3 regions of the Brevibacillus schisleri genome follow, and region 2 is predicted to be linked to each of the others. Evidence: riboswitches for the same ligand, from Rfam matches in the RefSeq annotation. Region 2 holds a riboswitch; each other region holds the start of a gene.

Region 1 (6,609 bases), 1.5 Mb from region 2:
GCGGCGGGAGTAAGGTAGGAGAAGATAGAGGAGGAACGATACTCGTATGACTGATCAATTAACACATTTTAATGAACAAAATCGAGCGCGGATGGTAGACGTGTCTGAGAAGGACGTCACAAAACGGGTGGCTGTAGCCGAGAGCCAAATCAGCATGAAACCCGAAACCCTCGCCCGAATCCGCGAAGGTCGAATCGAAAAGGGCGATGTACTCGCCGTAGCACAGGTAGCAGGTGTCATGGCTGCCAAAAAAACGTGGGAAATCATCCCGATGTGTCATCCGCTGCCATTGACTGGCATCGACATACAATTTGCTTTTGTAGACGAAACGACGCTTGCGATTACAGGAACCGTGAAGACGACAGGGAAAACAGGCGTTGAGATGGAGGCTTTGACCGCTGTAAGCGTAGCGGCTTTGACGGTGTATGACATGTGCAAAGCGATGGATAAAGAAATGATAATCGGTCCGACCAGTCTGGAATCCAAAACAGGCGGAAAAAGCGGCGATTTCCATCGGGGAGAGAAGTAAGCCATGAGGCAAAAGTGGGAATCCTATCCGAGCAGCATTCGTTTATTGGCGATTGCTGCCGTCATTTTTTCTACCGGAATGGCATGTATTTGGCCGCTGGTCACGATTTATATTCATAACCATCTCGGAAAGCCGCTGACTGTAGCCGGCTTCTTGTTGCTTTTAAACCAAGGCGCATTCTTGATCGGAAGTATTGTCGGCGGGATGCTGTTTGACCGCTGGGGCAAAATGCGCACCATCATTGTCGGTTCCATCGGTGTTATCCTGATTTCGCTCGGATTAGGTGTTACGGAGGATTTTACGATATATGTTGTGCTGCTTCTGTTGAATGGACTGTTTTATGGATTACTTTCTCCGGTGATGAATGCATTGGCCATAGTTTTGTGGCCGGACGGAGGACGTAAAGGAATCAATCTGATTTATGTCACGCTCAATGTGGGGGTAGCTGCCGGTTCTGCGTTGGGCGGCTTTTTGGCAAGTGTGTCATTTGCCTGGACGTTTTTTGGTAATGCCATCTCACAAGTAATCGTCCTCGCCATGTTCCTACTCATTTTGCCCCGTCAGTTAAAAATGGTGGAACACCAACGCCAAAACTCGACGGCTGGACAAAGCATGCCTGAGCAAGCAACTACTGATGTGCTGCGACAACCACAGCAAGAGTCAAAGGTGGTATGGGGTGCCTTGCTGCTATTATGCGGGGGACTATTAATTAGCTGGATTGTCTATGTACAATGGACAACGGTGCTGTCGACCTATATGCAATCCTTGGGCATTTCCCTCCGTCAATACAGTCTGTTGTGGACGCTGAACGGCGGCTTGATCCTGTTTGGTCAGCCACTGATTGCGTGGGTCATTCGACGCTTTGCGCGAACGCTAAAAGCCCAAATGCTCTTGGGCGCCTATATTTTTGCCTTGTCGATGTTGATTTTGTCGCAATCAACGGCTTATGCAGGCTTTGTGGCGGGGATGTTCATCATGACGCTGGGCGAAATGCTCGTGTGGCCAGCGGTGCCAGCAGTAGCTGCACAGTTTACGCCAGAGGGACGAGAAGGTTTCATTCAAGGACTGATTGCAGGGACTGGATCAGCTGGGCGGATGCTCGGGCCACTGCTCGGCGCATTCATCTTCCAATCGATTCACGCGCAGGGACTATTGTTCGTGATGGCGGGCTTGTGTCTGTTGTCTGTCGCCTTCTTTGCCTTCCACACCTCTTTTCACAAAAGAAGGCATCAAGTGCCGGTACACAATCAAGCATCTTGACACGGTTTACGTGCTCAAGTAGTATGGTATAGACGAAAAAACAGTATATTTGACTTATTCAGAGAGGTGGAGGGACTGGCCCTATGAAGCCCGGCAGCGGATCTGTTCCATGTGATGGACAGATGCTGTGCCAATTCCAGCAGGATTTTTTCCTGACAGATAAGGACGTGACCAAGCTGATCTCCCCCTTTTTCTGTATGGAAAAAGGGGGTTTTACTGTATTGGCCCAAGAAAGGAATGGAAGAAAGATGCGCATTCAACATGCCGATATGATTGATCGACTCCCTACCCAGTTTTTTGCGACCCTGGTGGCAAAAGTAAACAAGGTCATAGCTCAAGGCCATGACGTCATTAACCTGGGGCAGGGCAATCCTGATTTGCCAACACCGCCGCATATTATTGAAGAATTACAGGCGCAAGCGGCACAACCACTCCATCACAAATATCCGCCTTTTCAGGGACGTGTGGAACTGAAGCAGGCAGTGGCTCATTGGTATAAGCAAGAATTTGATGTGGACCTCGATCCGGAGGAAGAAGTAGCGATTTTGTTCGGCAGTAAAACCGGACTCGTAGAGATTTGCCAAGTACTCATGAACGCAGGCGATGTTGCACTGGTTCCAGACCCAGGCTATCCGGATTATTGGTCGGGGGTTGCAGTCGTAGACGGACGGATGGTTATGATGCCGTTGAAGGCGGAAAATGACTTCTTGCCAGACTACAGCCAGCTGTCCCAGGCTGATTTAGATCGAGCGAAACTGATGTTTCTCAACTATCCGAACAATCCGACAGCAGTCAACGCACCACTCGAGTTCTATGAGGAAACCATTCGTTTTGCCCGAAAACATGAAATCGTCGTCTGCCACGACTTCGCCTACGGAGCTATCAGCTATGACGGGAAAAAGCCGGTCAGCTTCATGCAGGTTCCGGGTGCAAAAGAAGTGGGCGTAGAATTTTATACCTTGTCCAAAACGTACAACATGGCAGGCTGGCGTGTGGGTGCCATGGTAGGTAATCGCGAGCTGGTTCGTCTGATTAACCTCATTCAGGACCATTACTTCGTCAGTCTGTTCGGTGCAGTACAGATGGCGGCAGCCAAAGCGATGACGGATTCGCAGCAGTGCGTCCGCGATCTCGTCGCTGTCTACGAAAGCCGCCGCAATGCATTGTACTCCAATCTGCATCGGATTGGCTGGCAGGCTCCGCCATCTCAAGGTTCGTTTTTTGCTTGGCTTCCTGTTCCAAGCGGCTTCACATCTGTGGAGTTCTCTGACCTACTTTTGGAAAAAGCGCATGTCGTCGTAGCGCCGGGAAATGGCTTTGGCCCGACAGGTGAGGGTTATGTGAGAGCGGCTTTGTTATCCAACGAAGAGCGTCTCGCGGAAGCGGTCCAGCGGATTGAACGGTTGGGGTTATTTACGAAAACAAAATAAAAGCGAGGCAAAATGGCCACACTACCGTATAGATGGAGTGTGGCTTTTTTCTTCTAGAATAAAAATCATTCTCATTATTGACAGATAATGATTTTCATTATACGATGTCATTGTTGTTAATGATAATTAGTCTCAGCTAGAGCGGGAGGGTACCATGCGCTATCAGATTAACGGTTACACGGATATGTATACGGTGATCGCCAACGAGCGAAAAATCGGCGGAGCCATTGAAGCAGGCCAGATTCGCTTGCGGACGGGAGAAGTTTACGCCAATGCTGTTCTCACTCGTTTGGAAATGTCAGGTGCGCATTTTTGCTCGATCGGCTTTGTTACGGAAGAAGGCAAAAGGCTGATTGTCCATGTGAATGATATCAGCATGATCGCTGATGCTCGTCACGTCAACGTATGTGAGCTGACGAACGAATGCATGAGAGTAGAGAAGTCAGCAGAGAGACTGAAGCGATTGAAGCGACTCTGTGAGCTGAATGAAGGCAGCTGTACGCCGACCTTCCAAGAAGAGGCATTGCTGTTGGCAAGCGATATCGGTATGGAAGAAGCGTCCAATCATGTCGACCTCTCCTTCCTTCCACAAACAGAGAAACCACGTGTGTTCCGTATTGCTTAGGAAAATATAGCCCATACATATGGACCCCTTTTTCGTTTCATGCGAAGAGGGGTTTTTTGCATGCAGTGTGTGAAGACTAATGGTTGAACAACCGCTCGACATAGTCAAAACCTATCTGCTCATAGCTAGCAAAGATTGGACTTACGCTGTTGACAGTGATAAAACAAGGATAAGCAAAATCAAGGGGGAACGGAACATGGAGTACTCATTTTCAAAATCTGTAGAAGCACTATCCTCCTCGGCTGTCCGGGAAATCTTGAAGCTGACCCAAGGCAATCAAGTGCTCTCGCTCGCAGGTGGACTGCCAGCAGAGGATTCTTTTCCAATCGCAGAGATGCGCGAAGCGTTTAACCGCGCATTTGAAAAAGGAGCAAAAGCTCTTCAGTACGGATTGACTGATGGATACCTGCCGCTTCGTGAGTGGATTGCATCCCGTATGAAGCAAAAGCATATGAACGTCGGTGCAGATAATATGATCATCACTACGGGCTCTCAGCAAGCAGTTGACTTGTTGTGCCGTGTATATTTAGACGAAGGCGATGTCGTTCTCGTCGAAAACCCTACTTATTTGGCAGCGGTTCAATTGTTCCAATTCCGGGGAATCAAAGCGATTCCGGTAGACGGTGATGCCAATGGGATGGATTTGGACGATCTGGCGAAAAAAATTGCCCAGTATCGCCCGAAAATGGTATACGTCATTCCTACCTTTGCCAATCCGACAGGAAAGGTATGGAGCCTTGAGCGCCGTCTTGGCTTGCTTCGTCAATGCAAGGCGCAAAACATTCTCATCCTGGAAGACGATCCATATGGAGAGATCCAATTTGATGGGGAAGCTCCGTACCGTTCCATTTTCTCACTGGATGAGCATCCGACCGATTGCTGTGTGGTGTACACCAGTACCTTTTCCAAAATTGTCGCACCAGGCTTGCGTACCGGATGGGCTATCGGTGATACACGCGTGATTCAAATGATGGTGAAGGCGAAGCAAGCAGTTGATTTGCAGTCGAGCACAATCGACCAGTACGCTCTGTATGAACTGCTGTCCCGCTTTGATCTGGAACGTCACATTGAGAAAATCCGCGAGTCCTACAAGGCGCGCATGGAATGGATGCATGAGCTCTTGGTTGCGCAAAACTGGGAGGGCGTACAGTGGGAAAAACCAAGAGGCGGGATGTTCCTCTGGGTGAATCTGCCTGAGCATTTCGATGCAGAGAAGCTGCTGGCCCAATCCGTAAAGGAAGGTGTGGCATTCGTGCCAGGGAAGCCGTTTTATGCAGCCGAGCCGCATCTCAATACGATGCGCTTGAACTATACGCTCTTGAACCGGGAAGACACGGAGCTTGCGATTTCACGACTGGGCAAGGCATTCCATGCCTACAGCGAATCACTGGTGACAAATGTTTAATGGAAGCAAAAAGACAACCATTCTCAAGGGGCTGGTTGTCTTTTTTATGCATGTTTACTGGGATAGCTCTCTTTGTGCCCGATCCAGCCATTCATTTACAAGCTCTGTAAACAGAAGCGGCTGCTCGATCTGCAAATTGTGACCGGCACAATCGAGAGCTGCAAAAGAAGAGCGGGGATAGGCTTCGATGATATCCCAAATATCGCGATAACCGACAGACTGGTCTTGTTTCCCCACAACAAATAGACTCGGATGGGGGAAGGGGGCGGTGTCTAATGGGAAGGAGACGCCATAGGCTTGTCTAATTTTCATGAGAAAAGCAGGGTCAGAAAGCATGTAGCCGTCGATAATCTCTTTTTTATAGCGATTCCACGTATAATCGGTAGCGACTACCGCCATCGACTCAAACTCCGCTCGTTCCGTCTCACTCAACTGCTCCCAGAGGGAAGACTCCTCTACTAGGACGGGTTTATCCGGCAGTGTTCGTTTTTCTTTGTCAGGAATGACATTTGGGCAGATGAAAAGGGCACCCTTTACTTGCTCTCGGCGCTTCTCGATAACTGCTCGTGTAAGATATCCGCCGTATGATTCACCTGCAATGAAAAAGGGCTCACCTGGAATGAGTTGATCGATGAACGCGAGCACAACCTCCAGAATATCGTCTGTGGTGTGGAGATGTTCGTAGTTTTCCGTTTGTCCCATTCCTGGCAGGTCTATGTAAAGCCGTCGGTACCCCGGACGTTTCTCAAAAATCGGTTCCAGACAACCAGTCATGCAGCGGTGATCAAGTGAAAAGCCATGAATCATCACGACAGGAAAACCGCTTCCGATCTCTTCATAATAAAGGTTGACGCCATTGACCTCGCATCTCATAAAAAGCCCCCCAACGACATTTATGTCAGACTGTTTGGAAAGTTTGGAACGTACGTTCTTATTATAAGTGATCTGTTACATATTTCAAGGATGAAAAAACACACCCACAACGAGAACCGTCAATGGGTGTGTCAAAGGGTTTCCTATTCTTCTGTTTCTTCCAAGGTGCAAATGGCGCTTGGACGCTTGATACGCAATACAACGCACTCATAGACACGGAACAAACTGTTCATTTGTTCGTCTCCAAGGAATGCGGAGTCGAAGTCTTCTGCAATCGCTAGGTCGAGATTGTGGCGGCCAGTTGCTACCAATACGCCGGAACGGCCTTTAATGGTAGGGGATTGGAAGACACCATCTGTAACGAGATTGCGAACGTGCTCGATCTCAAGCACGTTGGTGCCTTTGTGCACACGATGCAAGAGAGAGTAGAGCTCAGGAGAAACAACCAGTGCATATGGACCGCTATGGCCCATTTTCAACAGCTTGT
Region 2 (6,609 bases):
ATGGCAAATTTAACATCACCACCGAATTTGGCGGTTGGATGACAGACTATCTCAGCCCTTCCACTGTACTTGGGCTGATCAAATACGTAGATGAAATCAATTTGGAGCATGGGGCTACTCAATCGATTACGGACCCGACCACAGAGACGATCAAGAGCATCGAGCAGCGCGGCTATGCAGCAGGTCTCAAGCTGTTGCGAGCACAGGTGCGTCACTTGGGAACCGAGCAAAACCTGGAGATTCTCCAGTCGATCTTCGAGCATTTGAAGAAGCATATCGACATGATGTTCAAGACAGAGGTTGAGGACATCATCACGGTGAAAGAAGCAGACGGACATCAGGTAAAGGGTGTAATTTTGAAAAACGGACAAAAGTATGAAGCTGATTACGTGGTAATCGGACCAGGACGCGATGGCTCCGCGTGGTTGACGGATATCCTGAAAAAGCGCCGCCTGAAAATGTACAACAATCAAGTCGACGTAGGCGTACGTGTGGAGACATCCGATGTCGTTATGCGCGAAATCAATGAGCACTTGTACGAAGGGAAATTCATTTTCAACACATCTGTCGGAACGCGTGTACGGACGTTCTGCAGCAATCCTTCCGGTCACGTGGTCGTGGAAAACCACAGCGGCGTTATGGCGGCAAACGGGCACTCTTACAAAGACCCAGCGCTTGGCTCGATGAATACGAACTTTGCGCTCTTGGTATCTCATACGTTTACAGAGCCGTTTGACAAGCCGAATGAATATGCGAGAGAAATTTGCAAGCGGGCAAATGATCTGTCAAACGGTGGGGTCATCGTGCAAAAGTACGGCGATATTTTGCGCGGTCGCCGTTCTACAGAGTCGCGTATTAAGGAAGGCTTCCTGGAGCCTACTCTGAAGGAAGCGGTACCGGGTGACTTGGGACTCGTGTTGCCTTACAACACGATGAAAAGCTTGATCGAGATGGTGGAAGCACTGGACAAGGTAACACCGGGAATCGCTTCTGAACACACGTTGTTTTATGGAGTGGAAGCGAAATTTTACTCGGCTCGTCCGAAACTGACTGAGGAATTCGAAACAGAAATCAAGGGATTGTTCTGTGGCGGGGATGGTGCCGGAATTACGCGCGGTCTGGCACAGGCCGGAGCTGCTGGGGTTTGGATGGCTCGCAATATTACGAAACGCATGCAATAACGAATACGCTCATAACCAATAGGCTTCTTGCTGGGCACGCTTGTGCTTGGTGGGGAGCCTTTTTTTATGACAGAACAACATCAGGGAAGTGGTGGTCCAGATGTCACGAGGAATTAGGCAGAAGCGTATTGTATAGAAGGGCCAATAATCAAACCACGACCTTTATTGGCATGGAGGTATCTATGTTTTTTTGTGATGATGACGATACCGCTGTAATAGCACTTTGGATTATTTCGCTTGGCTTTGTCATCCTCGCCATTGATAAAACAACCAAACTAAGTCAAAAGCCTGCCTGCAACAACGACAAAATGATACAGCCCCTCATCCAATTAAACAAGCAAATCAATGGGAAAAACAAAAATGGCAATGACAGTGATGACGATATGCAGTTCAAACGAATTGAACAGCAAATTGCTCAATTGCGGGATAGTGTTCAAGATATAAAGAAGAATTTACAGGAGAATCAACCCACAAACGGAGGGAAAAAGGATGATCGAAAAAAATCTAGCGAATGAGTTGGTAGCGGTAGGGGGGTGGATCGCAGTGATTGGCACTTTCATAGCTGCCATAGGCTCGACTGGACAGGTGGAACCGGAGCAGCCTGCTTCTACAGACAACCAAGCAAATGACAAAGAAGCAAATGATTTGAAGAAACAAGTACTGCAACAGAAAAAACAATTGCAAAAGCAACAGATACAGCTTGATCTGATTCAATTGGAACAAGAGCTCAACACCCTCATCCATAGCACAAGGAAAAATGGCTAACAAAAAATGACTTCACCAAACTACTTTTGGGCGAAGTCATTTTTTATTTGTTACAACGGCTGTAAATTATCGTTCATTTTCTTCAAAACGCGGTTAAAGATAGCGAGCTCTGCTTCGTCAACGCCGCGGAGTGCCAGCTCTTCTTGCACTTTTGCAGCCTCCAGCCATTCCGGGAACCGTTCGATTGCTTGCGGAGACAAGGACACATAGCGCTCACGCTTGTCATCACCCTCTGAGCGAATGATCCAGCCCATCTCTTCCAAACGGGTGAGTGTCCGGGTAATCGTCGGCGCTTCAACATTCAGGTAGTTGCTCAATTGAACCTGAGTAAGCGATTCACGATAATGCAAGCAAAGAATAATACCCCATTGCGAGCTGTATAATCCCATGGGAGCCATAGTCCCATTTAGTGATTTGCTGAATATTCTTGCTGTTTGGCTAATTCGATGACCATAATATTGCATGAATATATACCTCCAGGAAAGCTGGTCCGATATATCGTACACTTATTGCTTAAGTAAATATGTACAATAACATACTAGCAGTTCTGGACATATAAGTAAACGTTTATTCGATGGCGAAATTATGGATTTTCTGACACAAATAGAATCAGGTGAGTGTCATGGAAGAAGACACTCACCTAGGTGAAAAATACGGTGATACAGTGCACTAATCTGCGGACAAAATGCTCAGTGGTCCTTTTTCATTGATAATTGGCTCCAGTTCATAGACCGAAATGGGGAACATGGGGAAACCGACGTAGTAGGGCGTAATTTCGTACAACTGGAAGTAGATGACCAGTGCTTTGTCGGCGACGTAATAATCTTGATCGGGCTTAATCGAAGTAAAGCCATTGAGTGTGGGGATGTTTCTTTCTTTGATTTGACGCTTGATGTTTTCGGAAATCACCTTGACGTAATCGCTTCCTGGCTTGAATAATTCACGCAGCGTATACAGCTTGCCTGTTTGGATATCTGCGGTGATCGACCCGAGGAAGGTCATGCCGTGAGCCATTTGGGGTGTGTAGGCGTAGTTGCTCAACACGACGCTGAAAATACCGCGTTCGTTTGTCTTGATTTCGTAGCTTCCTTGCATTTCTGTATTTCCCGGTACCTGGACCCGTTGTTGCTCATGAATTAAGCCTTGAACCGTTTGATAAATCGCCCGGTTGATATCTTTTTCCGCTTGCAGGTTGGCTAGGCCTGCCAATTGGGGATAGTAAATCGTGGTGTTCGGACGGCTAATCGTCCGTGTCAGCACAGTAGCTGGCAATTGATTGAGTTCCACTTTTTTCCGTTTGCCTCCTGTACGTGTGAGTTGTGTAATAGCCTATTCGAAATTGTTTTTGGCTGTTCTCACTTTTTTCACAAATTTGGCAAAGGTTTGGCTATATAATGGGGAAAGAATCCGATACATAAGTAATAAGGAAAAGGGGGGCAATTATGATTCAATTGATTCGCAATACCTTGACTGACAAAGAAGGTTTTATGATTTTCATCCTATGGAATCATTTGTGGATGGCGGGACTCATTGCCTACCAAGTGGATGTGAACTTCTGGAAAGTGACGTCCTTGGGATTGCTGGTCACTTTAATTGTTTCGCCGTATTATTTCATTCGCAAAGATAGTCTTGTGATTCGTTACCTGGTGGCAATTGGACTCATGTTTTATGCGATTTCATTCGATCACTTTACCGATTACCAGGAGATCACCTTCCTCGCTTTTATCGTCATGGGCTTTTTAGCAGCGTATTTGGATTGGAAGCTGGTCGTAACAGCGGGAATTACCCAAATCATTGTCACGGTTATCGGGTTCTACACAGGAACCTACCAGATCTTCGATGGTGATTTTTCGGAGATCAATTTGCTTATGCGTATTGTCACGATTCTCATGATGATGGGAGCCGTAACGTATCTGTGTCTCGCCGGACAAGCCTCCCTGCAAAAAGCGCACGATGCAAGGCAGGAAGCGGAAGAGAAAGAGCGCCGTCTGGGAGAAATGCTTTTGAACATCCAGCAAATGACGGAGCAGCTGGATCGTACCAGCGATCATGTACATGAGCATGCGGAAGGTACGAAGCGCAATACAGATGAAATGATGGTAGCCTTTAAGGAAGTCGCCGTCGGTATGGAATCGCAGGCGAATTCTACGGTGAAGATCGAAGAAGAGGTTCAATCCATCGATCAGGAAATCGAGGCAGTCACATCGCAGACCAACGCAATGAAAACAGAATCGCAACAAAACAACCGTCGTCTGACAGAAAGCGTTCAGATGATGAACGAGCTGTCCTCACAGATGGAGCAAATTGTGCAGGCAGTCAATGTAGCAGCCTCTACGATTCACCAGCTCAATCGACAGGCGAATCGCGTAGAGGAAATTGTCGGCGCTATTAATCAGATCGCGACACAAACGAATCTGTTGGCACTGAATGCGGCGATTGAATCGGCGCGTGCAGGTGAGCATGGACGGGGATTTGCTGTTGTTGCGGATGAGGTACGCAAGCTGGCAGAACAAAGCGCGACAGCCACACAGGAAATTACCGACATTCTCAAGTCACTCCACCAGGAAAGTGAGAATGCGGTGCAACATATGAGCAGTGGGGAAGTGTCTGTTGCAAAAGGCCAAGAGCTGGCCGTAAAAACAGTGGCCTCCATTGAAGCAGTGCGTGCCGGGATGATGGCCTTCCTAGAAGCAGCTGATCAGGTAAGCTCCAGCATGGACCGGGTAAAAGTGCGTTCCGGCGAAGTTGCCATCGAGATGTCGACCATTACGGCCGTAACCGAGGAATCGGTAGCCAACTTAGAAGAGCTGTTTGCGACAGCAGAAAACCAGCATCAAAAAGTGCGTGAGATTACGGAAGAGCTGGGTGAGCTGAATACGTTGTCGCATCGCCTCCAGCAAACCTTTCACGTAAATTAGTGGTTGCGCTTCTCGCCAATTTCTCGGTGCTGAAAAGACGACTTTTTAAACTTTTATTTACTTGTAGAAGTGTTTGGAATTGAGAAAAAAGAATTGCATTTTCGAACCGTTCTGCTAGAATGAATTCCATTGTAACTAAATATATTCACCTACCTTATCAAGAGCGGCGGAGGGACTGGCCCGATGATGCCCGGCAACCACTGATCATGTCTTATGCATGAACAGAAAGGTGCCAATTCCTGCAAAACCTGTACCATGGTTTTGACAGATGAGGAAGAGAACGGCTTCGTACGCAAACTCTTCCTCCGGGGAGAGTTTTTTTGTTGTATTTGTTAAAGATGAGGAGGAATATACGAACAATAAATAAATTTTATAAGGGAATATTCGTAAATAGTATTGAAAAAATGGGTAAAAAGCCGTACATTACCTAATAGGATAAAGAAAAACGTAAAGTTCGGATAGGGAGAGATACATCATGAAGAAGTTATTGCTGGCATTAACGACATTCGCAGTATTGGCAACAGGGTGCTCGACTGGCACAAGCGCACCGGCAGATCAGCCAGGAGGACAAGCAGCAGGACAAGAGGGCGCGGCCAAAAAGCGAATTGCCTTGATTTTGCCTGAGAAAATCGGTGTGAATCCATTCTTCCAACAAATGGACGAGGGTGCAAAGAAAGCCGCACAAGAGCTGGGCGCAGAAGTAAAAACGATCGAATCTACAGACCATGGAGCGATTGAAGAAAATCTGCGTGTGGCTGTTGCAGAAAATTATGATTTGATCATCACTTCTTCTTTTACATCAGAGGATGCATTGAAAAAAGTAGCTACCGAAAATCCTGACCGTAATTTTGCGATTATTGATACGGTAGTGGATTTGCCAAACGTTCGCAGTGTTACCTTCCGCGAGCAGGAAGCGGCTTACCTGGTGGGAGCAGCAGCAGGCTTGGCAACGAAAACGAACAAAGTGGGTATGGTTGTCGCACTTGATATTCCGCAGTTGAAAAAATGGACGGTTGGCTTCGGAGAGGGCTTGAAAGCGACAAATCCAAAAGCAGAGCTGATGGTCAACTATGTAGGAAGCTTCACTGACCCGGCAAAAGCGAAGGAATTGGCTTTGCTCCAAGCTTCCAAAGGCGCTGATTTCATTAACGGTGCAGCAGCAGTAGGCGATCTCGGCGTTTTCGAAGCAGCGAAGGAAAAAGGCTTCTTCACAGCAGGGCAGGACGTTGACCGTACCACGATTGACCCAGAGCATATTGTTCTGTCCCAATTGAAAGGAACTGACGCGGCAGCTTATGAAACCGTGAAGACCTTTGTAGAAGGAACGTTCAAACCAGGTGTTGTGGCATACGGCTTGAAGGAAAAAGGTGTTGGTGTAACCTATGTCACGCACGAAAGCAAGACGCCGCTGAACGCTTTTATTGGACAAGAAGTGGTGGATAAAGTGAAAGCGATCAGCGATGAGATTGTAGCGGGCACTCGCAAAGTACCAGACCAGTTTTAAAAAGGTTCTCGGTGCTGAATGTTTATTTATAGCTTGTGCACAGTGATGGATGTGACCGACTACGGCTGTGTAGTCGGTCTTCCATTTTCATAAAAGGACGTACAGAAATGAGGGAGTGGGAATGACCGATCGCTTGGAAATGAGGGGCATGACCAAGAAGTACGGAGATTTTACCGCCAACGACAAGGTGTCGTTCTCACTGGCAGCAGGAGAGGTCCATGCGATTGTCGGGGAAAATGGA
Region 3 (6,609 bases), 200 kb from region 2:
GCGGGAGCTCGTTCGCGGTATCCGTCCGATTGGTCCAGCGCTCCGCGATCATTACCAACAAAGAGGAGCAGCCAAATGCTGCCAAAAGCCATACAATCAGCTCTTCCATCACGGTCATACCTCCTCCTATACCAAGGTATGCCGCACGGCTTGAACAGAGTGCAGATCGGAAGCGCTTCCTACAATTTCACCCAGCCGTTTTTAATGGAGATGACAACAGCTTGTGTCCGGTCTTGAACATTGAGTTTTTGCAAAATGCTGCTGACGTGATTTTTAACCGTCTTTTCACTAATAAACAGGAATTCCCCAATGGCACGATTGCTTTTCCCTTCTGCCATCAGCTGCAATACTTCCCGCTCACGACGGGTAAGCGATTCGATCACTTTTGGATCGATGGCTTGCGATTCATCTACAGAGAAGCTACGCTCTGCCGTCCCTTCCTGCTCGCTCAGACGACGGAATTCTTCAATCAGCTTGCCCGTCACCTTCGGATGTATGTATGCACCACCACTCGCCACTACACGCACAGCGTCAACGAGGTCCGACGTTCCCATTTCCTTCAGCAAGTAGCCAGACGCTCCAGCTCGGAGTGTACGATACACATATCCCTCATCATCATGAATCGAGAGCATAATCACACGAGTAGAAGGGCTTACCGAAATCACATTTTCTGCAGCAGAAACGCCATTTATGTTTGGCATGTTAATATCCATCAACAAGACATCCGGCTTGTGCTCTTCCGCCAATACTGTGGCTTCTCCTCCGTCCGCACCTTCCCCGACGACCTTGAAATCTTCTTCCATTTCCAATATTCGCTTTACGCCTTCGCGAAATAATTGATGGTCATCCACAATCACAATGCGGAGTTCTTGCTGTCTCTTATCCATGGTTCATCCCCCAGTACTTATTTACGTATCACGTCACAATTTTATCGGTATTTGGAATATAACCTTGGTTCCCTCTCCCGGAGCGGATTGCAGCTCGACACTGCCCTCTAAGAGCTGTACACGCTCACGCATTCCCAAGAGTCCAAAAGAGTTGCCATTCGCCATGCGTTTTTCCAGATCGAATCCGACCCCATCGTCTTTGACGACAAGGCTTAACGAATCTTGTACAAATTCCAGCTTCACTTGTACGGTCGTAGCGCCTGCGTGCTTCTCCACATTGTTCAGACATTCCTGAACCAAACGGAAGATTGCCGCCTTTACAGAACTGCGCAAAGGAGGCTCCACACCGAATACTACCAGATCGATGGAAGACTGAATACGGTCTTCGCATGTTTGAATATATTTTTGCAAGGTAGGTACTAGCCCTAAGTCATCTAATGCCATCGGACGCAAATCAAAAATAATACGTCGAACATCCGCCAAGCTCAAGCGTACCATTTCCTTCAGCTCGTGGAGTTCCATTTGCGCTTCCAAAATGCGTTCGTTCTTCAGCATGCGTTCTACTATTTCCGAACGCAGTACGACATTCGCCATCGATTGAGCTGGCCCATCGTGAATCTCGCGCGCGACACGCTTGCGCTCTTCTTCCTGAGCCTGGATTACCTTTAAGCCCATCAACTGATGCTGCTTAGCCGATTCCAGTGCCTCGCCTATCTTGCTTAAGTCACCCGTCAAGTAACCAAGCACGACGCCCATTTGAGAAACCAGCTTTTCTGCTCGGACGATCGTTTCTTCCAAGGTACGCAGTTGACGCTCCAAATCATTTCTTCTGCGCTTCAAATTGTTTTCCCGCTCACGGTAAATGGACAGTTCTACCTGAATACGGCTCGCCTCTTCATACGCAACCCGAATGTCTTCCTCCGTGTACATATGAAAATTACGACTGACCAAGACGAGCTTGTTGCGCGATTTGCGATACGCGAGTTCAAGCGCATCGACTTTTTGAATCACTTTGGAAATCTCTTGTCGAAGTTCATGTAAATCAAACTTCAATGAGTTACCTTGCTGTCTGGCGTTTTCAGCTATATCAAATATTTGGGTTTTACTCGTTTCTACGGTTTCAATCGTTCGCTTGATCACCCCGTCCAGCACGCTGATGTCTATCGCTTTGTTCATGATTGCTCTCCTTCAAACTCATTTTTAGCCTTCGTGAACAACTGTTGGAGGTGCTCTTCTTCTACGTCTCGCAGTCCCATGTCATTGCGTGGAATAGCAAACGGATCTGTTCCCTGTTTTACGAATCCACGATTAGATGTAAACACATAGCGGTAGCCAGCTTCACGAGCTGTCTCCAGTACAATTGGACTTGTGTATCCAAACGGCAACGAGATGACTTCGATCTCTTGCTTCATCCAATCGCTTAAGCTGACGCGAGATATACGAAAATCCACAAAGAGGCGGTCCCTGTACTCTTTTTCGTCCTCTAAACGATGCAAGTCCTTCAGATAGACCGGAGCTGTTTCTGGGCCAAGATCGCCCCACTCATTTCTTTCTTCCTCTTCATGCAGACTGTACGTATGGGACCCGATTGTAACCAGTCCCGATTGAATCATTTCGTTAACTTGTTGACGCGTAAGTGGTGGCGTCATATTCTCCCGTTTTCGGTCAGCTACATCTCTTAAGCGCCCCGCAATCGCGAAGTTCACTGAAGGGTAGCCGTATGTACGTAAGATCGGAAATGCTTCTTTGTAGTAACTCTCATACCCATCGTCAAACGTAATCAAAACAGCATTCTCAGTCGGTAAGGTACCCGTCTCCATAAATCGCAGGAACTCCTCCAGCGAAATCGGATTCAGGTCATTATCATGCAAAAATTTCATGTGTCGGGCAAATTGATCAGGAGCTATGACATACCGCTGATTCGATTGATCCGTGACATGATGGTACGTCAAAACAACAACCTGATTGTTATACCACTTTTTCGTTTGAACCACTGCTTCTTCTGTTGGTGTGACGTTTGGCTCAGCATTTTTTGTCTCACTTATGCTTATAGACGTATCCACTTGGGGAAAAGGTTGCACTTCTTGTTTATTCTTTTTTTCCAGAAAAGATTCGCCTAAGAACCCAATAGCCACTATAAAAAACAAAAAAGTAAGAAACACGATCAGGAAGAGCCTTCTGTTCGGCAAAAAAACCCCTCCTCTACTTCCTCACTAGGAGATTCGACACAGTCATACAAATTCCTGTGCAACAATTGACCCAATAATTGGATGACTCTGCTCCTAAAAGAAAAAGAGCCCAGTAGCAACACCAGGCTCTTTTTATGTCTTTCGATTATTAGAGTTGAGCAGCCTCTTGCTTCAGAACTTCTGCTTTGTCTGTTTGCTCCCAAGGAACATTCAGGTCATTGCGTCCGAAGTGGCCATATGCAGCTGTTTGTTTGTAGATAGGACGACGCAGGTCGAGCTGCTTGATGATACCAGCAGGACGCAGGTCGAAGTGTTTGCGAACCAATTTCACCAGAGCTTCTTCGGAAATGGTACCTGTGCCGAATGTATCTACTGCGATGGAAACTGGTTGTGCTACACCAATTGCGTAAGCAACTTGTACTTCGCATTTGTCTGCGAGGCCAGCAGCCACGATGTTTTTCGCTACATAACGAGCCGCGTAAGCACCGGAACGGTCAACTTTCGTCGGATCTTTACCGGAGAACGCACCACCGCCATGACGAGCATAACCGCCGTAAGTATCTACGATGATTTTGCGGCCAGTCAAGCCAGCATCCCCTTGTGGTCCGCCAATTACGAAACGGCCAGTTGGGTTGATGAAGTATTTGGTTTCAGCGTCCAACAGTTCAGCTGGAACAACTGGTTTGATTACGTGTTCAACCAGATCTTGCTTGATTTGCTCCAAAGTTGTTTCAGGAGCATGTTGGGTAGAAATAACGATTGTATCGATACGAACTGGTTTGTCGCCATCGTACTCAACAGTTACTTGTGTTTTTCCGTCAGGACGGAGGTAAGCAAGTGTTCCGTTTTTACGTACTTCAGTCAGACGACGAGCCAATTGGTGAGACATGCTGATTGGAAGTGGCATCAGTTCAGGTGTTTCATTGCAAGCAAAACCAAACATCAAACCTTGGTCACCAGCACCAATTGCTTCGATCTCAGCATCAGTCATTTTGCCTTCGCGCGCTTCCAATGCTTGGTCTACACCAAGTGCAATGTCAGCGGACTGCTCGCCAATTGCAGTAATAACACCGCAAGTGTCAGCGTCAAAACCGAATTTCGCACGGTCATAGCCGATTTCACGAATGGTTTCACGAACGAGCTTTTGGATATCCACATAAGTGTTTGTAGTGATTTCACCTGCTACGAGAACCAAACCAGTAGTTACGGAAGTTTCGCAAGCTACGCGAGCGTTTGGATCTTTGGACAGGATCGCATCCAAGATGGAGTCGGAAATTTGGTCACAAATTTTATCCGGATGTCCTTCAGTTACAGATTCGGATGTAAACAGACGACGACCTTTTTGCAAAGCCATGAGAAAATACCTCCTTTGACCTCATACAAATAGTGTGGTAGCCGAGTTAGGATTTTATCTACGTAAACGCAAATAAAAAACCTTTTCCAATTTTTAGGAGGAAAAGGTTTGAGCGTTTTTTGCTTCCTTCATCCTCTTATCGGCCAGAACAGATGTCCGTTCTGCTGGTTAGCACCGCTCTAGCTCGGTTGCCGGGCTTCATAGGGCCAGTCCCTCCGCCTGCTCTGGATAAGAGTATCCATTACGGATAATAGAATAATTGTTTTTTTCAGAGATGTCAATAGGAAAAATTTTACTTATAATTGATAGGCTTTGGAAAGTACCACCACTACCTCGGCGCGAGTTGCTCTTCCATTCGGTTTAAAGGAAGAACCGTACCCATTAACCCAATTTCTCGATGTCAAAGCCTCGATGGCAGGAGAAGCCCAGTGACTCGTTGGCACATCCCGATAATTCGAGGTACTGTGATTATACATCAACACATTACGTGCCCGGGCGATCATTACCGCCATCTCTGCACGCGATATCGGCTGATCCGGCTTCATTTCATTCTTCGGGTACCCTTTCAAAATTCCCAATTGATAAGCTACACCTAGGTTGTGATACGCCCAGTGCCGCTTTGGCATATCCCGGAAGGTCGTTTTTCCTGTGTAGGTAGTCGCTACCTTAGAACCGGTCGCACGCATCGATTTAAGCAGCATCGTCGCAAACTCCGCACGGGTCACTGCCTGGTTCGGCTTGAACGACGCATCATTAAACCCATTTACAATATCGCGAGAGCTAAGTCTGACGATCTCTGAGCGCGCCCAGTGGTCCGAAATATCGCGATAACCCGCTATCAATTTCTGCTGCGTCACCGTGAGCCGGTACGATTCATATTTGAACGAAGTACCACTATTAAGGCGAACATAATATTTTCCTGGCTGCAAACGCAAACCCATAATATCGTTTCCTCGCTTAGACAGCTCCGCTACCTCATTCGTCGAAGCAAGCGCATAGTTCATGTTTCGATCGCTGTAGAGCGCGAAACGAAAGCCGCTATCGACAGGAATGTACGGCGCTCGGAACGTCACATACGATTCACTATTCACAGTAAATTGGAACCAATCGGAATCGGTAGCTGTCGGTATCGTGCCTGACATCACTGTCCCACCGCTTAACGGAGACGCTGTTTGATAGGTGTCATTCGGCTCATTAAAATCTTTTTTTACTGGTGTGTATCCCAGATCTAACTGATACTCGCCATTCACCGCATTGCGATTGTACTCACTCACACGGATGTAATACTTGCCTGGTGACACTTCTTTTTGGACGCGCTCTGTCGGATTGTCTTTTGTTCCATTATCGTAAGTAGGGTCCCAGACAACCATCTTTTTACCGAGCTCTTGTTTACCGATACTCAGCAATAGATCGACACGCTTGTTATCAGGACTAACAGTGACATCCAAATGTCCATATTCACGAACATAGTAGGAGAACCAATCCTGATCCCCTTCATCGTGAAAATTGCCTGTTACACTGATTTCGTTGCCTACGAGCGGCCTTGCCGTCTCTTGCGTATCGTTCGGTTCGTTACGGTCCGGATTGATGGTAAACTTACTCGTCAGCACGTAGGTAAAAGCGTTGTTGACCCCTCCGTTACGCATTAACCGGATATTCATTTTCCCCGCTTTGACCGGGACAGTTATCGTATCCCCATTTCCGAAGTACTGTGTAATCGGCGGACGATTCTCTGGGTAAAAGGTAGCTGCCATCGCGGAAGAAATACCGGATGTCACTGACGCTGTAAAACTGACCTTCCCATCGTAAGGGATGTCCATCTTTAGCCAGTCTATCGTATCTTTTGGTCCCAAATTTCCACGTATCTGAGACTCGATCGGAAACGCCTTTGCTGAGTACGTCTGATTATTCGGTTCCAAAAAGTCATAGGATAAGGACGTCCGAACTGCCTTGTCGACATTTAACAACCCGTAGCCCGTTTTCCGGTCCCATCCCTTTTCCCCTAAGTCCGTAGCCGTTTGATAAAGCAATTGTCTTACATCAAATGGACTTAGTTTGGGATGACGAGCTAGTATGAGAGCCGCTGCACCCGCTACTTGTGGTGCGGCTGCTGAAGTACCGCTAAAGGAACCGTATTTCCCCCCTAGCTTGGTCGTATAAACATTGAAACCTGGCGCTA

What was found. Region 2 has a riboswitch for S-adenosylmethionine ahead of ACUUHJ_RS29765 (BMP family lipoprotein). Riboswitches for the same ligand answer to the same signal wherever they lie in the genome.
Region 1: another riboswitch for S-adenosylmethionine. It lies ahead of ACUUHJ_RS22665 (aminotransferase class I/II-fold pyridoxal phosphate-dependent enzyme); the one in region 2 lies ahead of ACUUHJ_RS29765 (BMP family lipoprotein).
Region 3: another riboswitch for S-adenosylmethionine. It lies ahead of metK (methionine adenosyltransferase); the one in region 2 lies ahead of ACUUHJ_RS29765 (BMP family lipoprotein).

Annotation. Positions count from the first base shown of each region.
Region 1 is NZ_JBVNDM010000001.1:4,748,751-4,755,359, reverse strand. Features, by position in the region: gene moaC (cyclic pyranopterin monophosphate synthase MoaC) at 47-529, shown strand; gene ACUUHJ_RS22670 (MFS transporter) at 533-1,789, shown strand; SAM riboswitch class I at 1,841-1,955, shown strand; gene ACUUHJ_RS22665 (aminotransferase class I/II-fold pyridoxal phosphate-dependent enzyme) at 2,038-3,219, shown strand; gene ACUUHJ_RS22660 (hypothetical protein) at 3,374-3,844, shown strand; gene ACUUHJ_RS22655 (aminotransferase-like domain-containing protein) at 4,041-5,249, shown strand; gene ACUUHJ_RS22650 (alpha/beta fold hydrolase) at 5,304-6,122, opposite strand; gene ACUUHJ_RS22645 (family 1 encapsulin nanocompartment shell protein) at 6,266-6,609, opposite strand, start outside.
Region 2 is NZ_JBVNDM010000001.1:6,283,089-6,289,697, reverse strand. Features, by position in the region: gene ACUUHJ_RS29795 (NAD(P)/FAD-dependent oxidoreductase) at 1-1,181, shown strand, start outside; gene ACUUHJ_RS29790 (hypothetical protein) at 1,364-1,696, shown strand; gene ACUUHJ_RS29785 (hypothetical protein) at 1,671-1,946, shown strand; gene ACUUHJ_RS29780 (MarR family winged helix-turn-helix transcriptional regulator) at 1,997-2,410, opposite strand; gene ACUUHJ_RS29775 (DUF3298 and DUF4163 domain-containing protein) at 2,616-3,233, opposite strand; gene ACUUHJ_RS29770 (methyl-accepting chemotaxis protein) at 3,389-4,864, shown strand; SAM riboswitch class I at 5,016-5,139, shown strand; gene ACUUHJ_RS29765 (BMP family lipoprotein) at 5,340-6,368, shown strand; gene ACUUHJ_RS29760 (ABC transporter ATP-binding protein) at 6,490-6,609, shown strand, end outside.
Region 3 is NZ_JBVNDM010000001.1:6,087,096-6,093,704, forward strand. Features, by position in the region: gene ACUUHJ_RS28920 (glycosyltransferase family A protein) at 1-109, opposite strand, end outside; gene ACUUHJ_RS28925 (response regulator) at 180-887, opposite strand; gene ACUUHJ_RS28930 (sensor histidine kinase) at 921-2,063, opposite strand; gene ACUUHJ_RS28935 (polysaccharide deacetylase family protein) at 2,060-3,076, opposite strand; gene metK (methionine adenosyltransferase) at 3,225-4,430, opposite strand; SAM riboswitch class I at 4,564-4,665, opposite strand; gene ACUUHJ_RS28945 (S8 family peptidase) at 4,727-6,609, opposite strand, start outside.